One region of the Bradyrhizobium sp. HKCCYLR20261 genome, then DNA from elsewhere that is predicted to be linked to it. Evidence: predicted binding sites of a transcription regulator. Region 1 holds the regulator's gene; the other holds the start of a gene.
What was found. Region 1 encodes PhoB, which activates phosphate uptake and scavenging genes when phosphate is short. Its sites were predicted from a motif close to TGTCATNNANCTGTCAT; they were not measured.

Region 1 (4,726 bases):
CCAGGATCGACATCGTGCAGCCGCCGCAGCTCGCGCCCTGCAGCCACAGCATCCTGGTCATTCCCTCCGCGCCGGCCATCGTGAGGTCCTGCCCTCAGCACAGCTTCATGCTGTCGTGTTTGGTATCTCCCCGGGGTTTAGCGTCCCCGCACGAAGGGTGGCAAGCGCCGCGTCGGCCTCGGAACCGCGCGGGCGGCGGTTGAAGAATACGGCGCCGGCCCAGATCAGTCCGAACAGGACGACCGCGACGATCCCCAGGTCGGCGATTCCGTCACCGAGCGCGCTCGCAACATCGGCCCACGTTCCGGTCAGGCCGAACAGCGGCGCCAGCAGCGTGGCGGCCTCGACGCCGCCGATCACCAGCGCGATCATCACCGACAGCCCGGTGATCACCAGATTGTAGCGTCGCTTGCGGGCGGGATCCGTCAGCGCCCAGCGGTAGGCGCCGACCATCAGCATGCCGTCGGCGGTGTCGACGGTCGCCATCGCCGCGGCGAACAGCGCCGGGAACACCAGGATATGCACCAGGCTCTCGCCGCGGGCCGCTTCGGTCGCCGACAGGCTCAAAAGACCGATCTCGCTGGCGGTGTCGAAGCCAAGGCCGAACAGGAAGCCGAGCGGGAACATATGCCAGGCGCGCGAAACGACCCGCAGCACGGGCCGCAGCAGACGAATCAGGAGGCCGTTGCCGGGGCTCGCGCTGTCCGTCTCGGACCGGGGCGAGCGGCGCCAGAGGTTCACGAACAGGACGAGGTTCGCCAACGCGATCAGCAGCAGGAAGCCTGCCGAGACCGAGGTGCCGATGGCGCCGCCGATCGCGCGGATCGCACTGTCCTCCCGCAACAGATCCGCGCCGGCGACCAGGCTCACGACGATCGTGGCGATCACGACGACGCTCGAATGGCCGAGCGCGAAGTAAAGACCCGCGGCGCGCGGCGCATCGCCGTCCTGCACCAGCTTGCGGACCACATTGTCGATCGCCGCAATATGATCGGCATCGACGGCGTGGCGGAGGCCGAGCAGCCAGGCCAGCAGCGCGGTGCCGACGATGGCCGGACGGTCGGCGTAGAGCGCGAACGCCCAGGCCCAGGCGAGCGCATTGGCGAGCACAAGGCCGGCCAGCAGCATCGCATTGCGACGCCCGACCGGCCGCAGCCAAGCCGGAACGAAACGCGCGGAGCGAGGATGATCAATTGGCAAAATCGTCATACTCGGACAAGAGAGCAAGACCTGCGCCAAAAGGCAAGGCTCGCGCTGCCGCGCCCAAATCACTTGTAAATCAACCCTCGTCGCCCGTGCGGCTGAGGTCCCCGGCATTGCTTTGGCAATCCGCTATCCGGTCACGCACAAACATTGACCAGCCGGTGTCCAACTCTCTTCCTCTTCCTGTCCCTCCCCTCACCGCGCGGATGCGCTCTGCGCGGCGATCTCGCGCCGCACGGCCGCCTCGAACTGGCTGGCGGGCGCGGCAAACATCAGCCGGGTCTCCTCGTGGAACGCCGAGAAGATCCCGACCACCACCGGCTCGCCGCCGATCTCGGCCAGGATCGGCGAGCCCGAATAGCCGAAATTGGCAAGGCAATGCACGGTCAGGAGACGGGCGTCCCTGGTCATGCTTGCGCTACAATTGCGCTGGCCGGTCGGCGAATAGCGCCGCTCCTGGCCATAGCCGATCTCGGAGATGGCGCCGGCCTTGGTCGCAGCCGCGAGCTCATCCCGGCCCACGGACTTCACCGCCACGGGCTTCGAGGGCAGCGCATCCTTCAGGATGATCAACGCCCAGTCGGCTGGCGAGCGGTCCAGCGACCATTTGTCGTGCTGGGTCGGAATGAACTCAGGCGCCACGATCAGCTTGTCGGCGACCGACGAGGCCGCGGGAGTGCCTCTGTTCATGCCAGCGAGGAAATGGACGTTGCCGGGGCTGACCTGCCCGACGCCGTTGAAGACACAATGCGCCGCCGTGAGCACCACGCGCGGCGCCACCAGCGTGCCGGTGCACGAACCTCCCGTGCTGTATTGCGCCACGGTCACGACACCGATCGAGGAGGCCGGCCAGGAGGTGGGATCGACGACGTCGCCGAAGTGCCGGTCGAGACCGAGCAACTGCTCCGCGCGCGGATTGGCAATCCCGGCATCGACCGATTCCGGCTTCGGCCGCCACGCGGCAATGGTGGCCTCGGCCTGGCGCCGCTGCGCTTCGCTGAGCTTCACTCTCTGAATCTCACGGCCGGCCGACCTGACGCCGCTGCGACCGGCCATCACGAGCCAGGCATAACCCTGGATGACGTCCCGGGTCATGACCTCGCCGTCGAGCATCATCAGGCCGAGCATGTATTGCGACTGGGCAAAGCCCTGCGCGGCGGCGCGATTGAACCAGCGGGCGGCTTCGCCGTGATCGCGGGCGGCGCCTTCACCGTTGAAATAGGCGATGCCGAGATAATGCTGGGCGACGGCGAGCCCTTGATCGGCGGCCTTGCGGTACCAGACCAGCGCCTCCGCCTGGTTGCGCGGGGCGCCCAGGCCGAAGGCCTGCATGAATCCGACATTGAACTGCGCGCGCGCATCGCCCTTGGCGGCGAGCGGCTGGAGCCGGCGTAACGCCGCCGCCGGCAGCCCGTTCGAAGCCGCAGCGACGGCGTCCTCGAGCTCGGCGGCCGCGGCATTGCCGGCAGCCACAAGCAACAAGGCCAACAAGATAGCGAGCGTCCTGATCATTGCGTCTGCCGAGGTCCGACCATGATGATGGGAACTCGATCACACAGGATCAAGACGGCAACGGCATGACCGCGCGATCAGGCCTGCTCGCCCGTTAGGCCTGCTCCGACTTGGCGAAGCGATCGTCCAGCGCATAGCCGGCGCCACGCACAGTGCGGATCGGATCCTGCTCGCGGCCGGGATTGAGCAGCTTGCGCAGGCGGCCGATGTGCACGTCCACCGTGCGCTCATCGATATAGATGTCGCGGCCCCAGACGCTGTCGAGCAACTGCTCGCGGCTGAACACGCGGCCGGGATGCTCGAGGAAGAATTCGAGCAGGCGGTATTCGGTCGGGCCGAGATCGATCGGCCGGCCCGAGCGCGCCACGCGGCGCTTCTCACGGTCGAGCTCGATGTCGCCATAGGAAAGCACTGTCGCCAGCCGCTCCGGGCTCGCCCGCCGCAGCAGGCCCTTCACGCGCGCCAGCAGCTCCGGCACCGAGAACGGCTTGACGATGTAGTCGTCGGCGCCGGTCGCAAGCCCCCGCACACGCTCGCTCTCCTCGCCGCGCGCGGTGAGCATGATGATCGGCAGCTGCTTGGTCTCGGACCGCGCCCGCAGCCGCCGGCACAGCTCGATGCCGGACAGGCCCGGCAGCATCCAGTCGAGCACGACCAGATCGGGCACGCGCTCCTTGAGCCGCGTGTCGGCCTCGTCGCCGCGCGCCACGGTCTCGACCTCGTAGCCTTCGGCCTCGAGGTTGTAGCGCAGCAGCGTCGTCAGCGCCTCCTCGTCCTCAACCACCAGAATTCGCGCACCCATGTCGAAATCGTCTTTCTCAGTTACCGGGGATCGTGGTCGCGAAGCTGGTCATGTCGCCCTTCGGGCGCTTGTCCATGATCTGCTGGCCCTCGATCATATAGAACACCGTCTCGGCGATGTTGGTGGCGTGGTCCCCCATCCGCTCGATGTTCTTGGCGCAGAACATCAAATGGATGCAGAACGAGATGTTGCGCGGGTCTTCCATCATGTAGGTCAGGAGCTCGCGGAACAGCGAGGTGCAGATCGCGTCCACCTCCTCGTCGCCCTTCCAGACCGTCATCGCCGCCGGCAGGTCATGCGCCGCATAGGCGTCCAGCACCGTCTTGACCTGCGACTGCACCAGATCAGTCATGTGCTCGAGGCCGCGGATCAGCTTCAGCGGATGGAAGTCGCTCTCCAGCGCGGCGACGCGCTTGCCGATGTTCTTGGCGAGGTCGCCGATGCGCTCCAGATCGGTGGCGACGCGCATCGCGCCGACGATCTCGCGCAAATCCACCGCCATCGGCTGGCGGCGGGCGATCGTCAGCACCGCGCGCTCCTCGATGATGCGCTGCAGCTTGTCGACCTCGGCGTCGGCGGCGACCACCTTCTGGCCGAGCGCCACGTCGCGCCGCACCAGCGCGTCGACGGAATCGACGATCAGCCGCTCGGCGAGGCCGCCCATCTCCGACACCAGCCGGGTCAGGTCCTGCAGATCGCTGTCGAACGCCTTGGCGGTATGTTCACTGGCCATGTTGATCTCCTGAAGAATGCTGTCGGCGTCAGCCGAACCGGCCGGTGATGTAGTCCTGGGTCCGCCGATCGCTCGGCGAGGTGAAGATCTTGCTGGTCTCGTCGAACTCGATCAGCTCGCCGAGATACATGAAGGCGGTCTTGTCGGAGACGCGGGCCGCCTGCTGCATGTTATGGGTGACGATCGCGATCGTATAGTTCTCCGCGAGCTCCTGGATCAGCTCCTCGACCTTGGCGGTCGAGATCGGGTCGAGCGCCGAGCACGGCTCGTCGAACAGGATCACCTCGGGCCGGACGGCGACCGTGCGCGCGATGCACAAGCGCTGCTGCTGGCCGCCGGACAGCGACAGGCCGGAGGCGTTGAGCTTGTCCTTGACCTCGTTCCACAGCGCGCCGCCGCGCAGCGCCTTCTCGACGCGGTCGTCCATCTCGGACTTCGAGATCTTCTCGTAGAGACGGATGCCGAAGGCGATGTTC
Region 2 (4,726 bases), on a different contig from region 1:
GCGCCGGCCTGCTGGCCCGCAACGCCGCCGCCAAGGGCCTCAAGGCCAAGCCGTGGGTGAAGACCTCGCTCGCCCCGGGCAGCCAGGTGGTTGCCGAGTACCTCGCGAACTCCGGCCTGCAGAAGGACCTCGACAAGGTCGGCTTCAACCTGGTCGGCTTCGGCTGCACCACCTGCATCGGCAACTCAGGCCCGCTGCCGGAAGAGATCTCGAAGTCCATCAACGACAATGGCGTCGTCGCGGCGGCCGTGCTGTCGGGCAACCGCAATTTCGAAGGCCGCGTCTCGCCGGACGTGCAGGCCAACTATCTGGCCTCGCCGCCGCTGGTCGTCGCCTACGCGCTCGCCGGCACCGTGACCAAGGACCTCGCGGTCGAGCCGATCGGCATCGGCAAGGACAAGAAGCCGGTCTACCTGAAGGACATCTGGCCGACGACGAAGGAGGTCAATGACTTCGTCAAGAAGTTCGTCAAGGCGTCGATCTTCAAGAAGCGCTACGCCGACGTGTTCAAGGGCGACACCAATTGGCGCAAGATCAAGACCGTCGAGAGCGAGACCTATCGCTGGAACATGTCGTCAACCTACGTGCAGAACCCGCCGTATTTCGAGGGCATGAAGAAGGAGCCGGAGCCGATCAAGGACATCGTCGAGGCCCGCGTGCTGGCGCTGTTCGGCGACAAGATCACCACCGACCACATCTCGCCGGCCGGTTCGATCAAGCTGACCTCGCCCGCCGGCAAGTTCCTCAGCGAGCACCAGGTCCGCCCGGCCGACTTCAACCAGTACGGCACCCGCCGCGGCAATCACGAGATCATGATGCGCGGCACCTTCGCCAACATCCGCATCAAGAACTTCATGCTCAAGGGCGCCGATGGCAACATCCCCGAGGGCGGCCTGACCAAGCACTGGCCCGACGGCGAGCAGATGTCGATCTACGACGCCGCCATGAAGTACCAGGAAGAGGGCGTGCCGCTGGTGGTGTTCGCCGGCGCCGAATACGGCAACGGTTCGTCGCGTGACTGGGCCGCCAAGGGTACCCGCCTGCTCGGCGTCCGCGCCGTGATCTGCCAGAGCTTCGAGCGCATCCACCGCTCGAACCTGGTCGGCATGGGCGTGCTGCCGCTCACCTTCCAGGAAGGCACGTCGTGGTCGTCGCTGGGCCTGAAGGGCGACGAGAAGGTCACCATCAAGGGCCTCCAGGGCGACTTGAAGCCGCGCCAGACCCTGACCGCCGAGATCATCTCGGCCAACGGTGCGGCGCAGCAGGTGCCGCTGCTCTGCCGGATCGATACGCTGGACGAGCTGGACTACTACCGCAACGGCGGCATCCTGCACTACGTGCTGCGCAAGCTCGCCGCTTAACCACAGCGCGATGCGACAGTTTGGCTCACTCTGAAGTGAGTAGCGGGTGATGAAGGAGGCGGCCTATGACAAGGGCCGCCTCCTTTGCATTTTCGGTTTGTTAACTACGAGGACGGCATCGCGGATAGGGTGATGCGCTAGGGCGCAGCGGACGGTGGTCCAGACGGGACAGTGGCGATGAGTGGACAGATGTCGTGGTGGTCGCGCGCGGCGCTGGGTGTCTGTGCGGTCATTGCCTTCGTCCGGCCGGCGGCTGCCGACCCGCGTGCGGTGATCGAACTCTTCACGTCGCAGGGCTGCTCGTCCTGTCCGCCGGCCGACAAGGTGCTCGGCGACCTCGCGCGCGATCCCACCATCATCGCGCTGTCCCTGCCGATCGATTACTGGGACTATCTCGGCTGGAAGGACACGCTGGCCGATTCCCGCTTCACGGCGCGGCAGCGCGCCTATTCGCGGGCGCGCGGCGACCGTGAGGTCTACACCCCGCAGGCGGTGGTCAACGGCTCCGTGCATGTGATCGGCAGCGATCGCGACGCGATCGAAGGGGCGATCGAGGAAACGGCCCGAGGTGGCGCGGTGATGTCGGTCCCGGTCAGCCTGTCGATCGAGGGCCAGGAGCTCACAGTGGCGGTGGCCGCTGCCGGCGAGCACGCGCCGCGCAAGCATGGTGAGGTCTGGGTCGGCTCGATTGCGCGCGTCGTCCCGATCCAGGTCGCGCGCGGCGAGAATGGCGGCCGGGAGCTCACCTATTACAACGTGGTCCGTGGCTTGATGAAGCTGGGCGACTGGAATGGGTCGCCGATGAACTGGAGCGTTCCGCTCGACAAGATCGCCCGTGAGGGCGTCGATGGCGCCGTGGTCTATCTGCAGGACGGCAGCCGCGACCGGCCGGGTCTGATGCTCGGCGCTGCCCTTTCCGATCTGCCGCCGCTGGTGAGCCGGGCGTCGGCGACGGCGCGCGCTCCCGAGCGCTGAGACCTTTCCCCGATCATCTTTGCAAGCTCTTCCGCCTGCGGAAGGCTTCCGGTCCCTCCGCGGCGGCCGGTCCGCATCACAGCATCAAGCCATTGGCTCGATCCATTGGCTCGATCCATGGGCTCGCGCCAAAAAGCAAAAGGACCAACTTGCGTTGGCCCTTTGCCTTACTTGTGAATAGACCCGATCCTGACGACCCCGGGGGGCTGGGGGCTGAGGAATCCGGAACCGAAAGGACCGGGCCAACGCACACGAATCTTATGCCCAGGATCGGGGGCGGTCCGTAGGCGGAAACGCGGCGCGATTATGATTCCGCTAACGATCCCGTGACGCCTGCGTGTTCGTGGAACTCGCGTTCGACGCAGACGCCGCGAAGTTCGATAATGAAAACGGCCCCTTGCGGCTTCCGCCGGTTGGCGCGATCATGTCACACGGATGACAGGAGGACGCTCATGAACCTCACCCCGGAGGATGCCGACCCCAGCGAGAATCGCGCGGCGGCGCGCAACGCGGCCGCAGCGCCGACCCGGGTGACGTTCGACCGCCTCGAGCTGAACCGCATCCTCAATCTCTATGGTCGCATGGTCGCCGATGGCGAATGGCGCGACTACTCGATCGACTTCCTGCGCGACCGGGCCGTGTTCTCGGTCTTCCGCCGGGCGTCCGAGGTGCCTCTCTACCGTATCGAGAAAGACCCGCGGCTGGCCCGCAAGCAGGGCATGTACAGCGTGATTTCGGCGACCGGCCTGATCCTGCGCCGCGGCCACGAGCTGGAGCGGGTGCTGCTGGCGATCGCGCCGAAGCCGGCGCTGGTCTGAGCCGTCTCTCCCGCTGATCGAGGTTACCTAGGCCGGGACGTCGCTGCTGCCGGTGCCAAGCGGCCGCTGCATCATGACCGTATCGAGCCAGCGGCCGAATTTCAGGCCGACACTCGGATGGGTGCCGATCATCTCGAAACCGCAGGCGGTGTGCAGCCCGACCGAGCCGGCATTGGCGGAGTCGCCGATGACGGCGATCATCTGGCGGAAGCCGCGCTCCTCGCACGCCTCGATCAAGGCCCGCATCAACCGCATCCCGATCCCGCGGCGCTGGCTGGCCGGAGCGAGATAGACCGAGTTCTCGACCGTGAAGCGATAGGCGGGGCGCGGACGGTAAGGTCCGGCATAGGCATAGCCCACCACGTCGCCGTCCAGAAGGGCGGCGAAATAGGGGAAGCCGCTGTCGCTCAGCGCCCGGAAGCGCCGGGTCATCTCCGCCAGATCCGGCGGGTCGAGCTCGAAGGTGGCTGTGCCCTCGCGGACGGCCTGGCCGTAAATGGCGGTGATGGCGGGAAGGTCGGCCTCCTGGGTGGGCCGGATCTCGATGTCGGACATGGGTGGAACAATACCAGGGCGAAGCAGCCGATCAACATCGTCGCAGCATGGCTGCCGCTCCCGGCGCGAGCCATGCTCTCAGTCGTCTGGACAAACGAAAAGCCCCGGCGCTGAGGCCGGGGCTTCGAAGGTCGCTCGTGTTGCGAGCGGATGGATCAGTCGCGCTGTCCGAGGAGCTGCAGCAGCAGCGTGAACAGGTTGATGAAGTTCAAGTACAGCGACAGGGCGCCGGTGATCGCTGCGCGCTCGGCGATGTCGCCGCCCGCGGAGGCGTAGCCGTAGATGTACTCGTTCTTCAGGCGCTGGGTGTCCCAGGCGGTCAGGCCGGCGAACACGAACACGCCGATCACCGACACGATGAACTGCAGCATCGAGCTCGCCAGGAACAGGTTCACGAGGCTCGCCAGCACGATGCCGATCAGGCCCATGAACAGGAACGAGCCCATGCCCGTCATGTCACGCTTGGTCGTGTAGCCGTACAGGCTGAGCGCGCCGAACGTCGCCGCGGTGATGAAGAACACCCGCACGATCGAGGTGTGGGTGTACACCAGGAAGATCGACGACAGCGAGATGCCCATCAAGGCCGAGAACACCCAGAACAGGATCTGCGCGGTCGACGGCGCGAGGCGGTTGATGCCGGCCGAGATCGCGAACACCATGACCAGCGGGGCCAGGATGAACAGCCATTTCAGCGGGCTCACGAACATCGCGTAGCCGAACTGCGTCAGATAGGCGTTGCCGAACTTGAACACGCCGGCCGCCGGATCGCCGGTCACCGACGCCATGTAGACGCCGAGTGCCGCGAGGCCGGTGATGGCCAGGCCGATGCTCATGTAATTGTAGATGCGCAGCATGTAGGCGCGCAGACCGGCGTCGACGGTCGCGGCATCGGCGCGCCCGGCCACCCGGCCAAAGGGTGAAGCATAGTTGCGGTCTAGGTCCGACATGGTCGAATTCCCGTTGGTTGCCCGGCGCTCCGGTCCTGGCAGGACCTTCAGCCGGTTCTCGAAAAACCCT

Region 2: the regulator PhoB is predicted to act here: its motif matches at 2,761-2,777, upstream of ACQR1L_RS23970 (DUF2794 domain-containing protein).

Annotation. Positions count from the first base shown of each region.
Region 1 covers NZ_JBNPUZ010000001.1:114,118-118,843, forward strand. Annotated here, with positions in the region: gene ACQR1L_RS00530 (HupU protein) at 1-79, opposite strand, end outside; gene ACQR1L_RS00535 (HoxN/HupN/NixA family nickel/cobalt transporter) at 106-1,128, opposite strand; gene ACQR1L_RS00540 (trypsin-like serine protease) at 1,399-2,715, opposite strand; gene phoB (phosphate regulon transcriptional regulator PhoB) at 2,810-3,517, opposite strand; gene phoU (phosphate signaling complex protein PhoU) at 3,534-4,250, opposite strand; gene pstB (phosphate ABC transporter ATP-binding protein PstB) at 4,279-4,726, opposite strand, start outside.
Region 2 covers NZ_JBNPUZ010000011.1:171,332-176,057, reverse strand. Annotated here, with positions in the region: gene acnA (aconitate hydratase AcnA) at 1-1,361, shown strand, start outside; gene ACQR1L_RS23975 (DUF1223 domain-containing protein) at 1,551-2,336, shown strand; gene ACQR1L_RS23970 (DUF2794 domain-containing protein) at 2,789-3,154, shown strand; gene ACQR1L_RS23965 (GNAT family N-acetyltransferase) at 3,182-3,709, opposite strand; gene ACQR1L_RS23960 (Bax inhibitor-1/YccA family protein) at 3,865-4,656, opposite strand.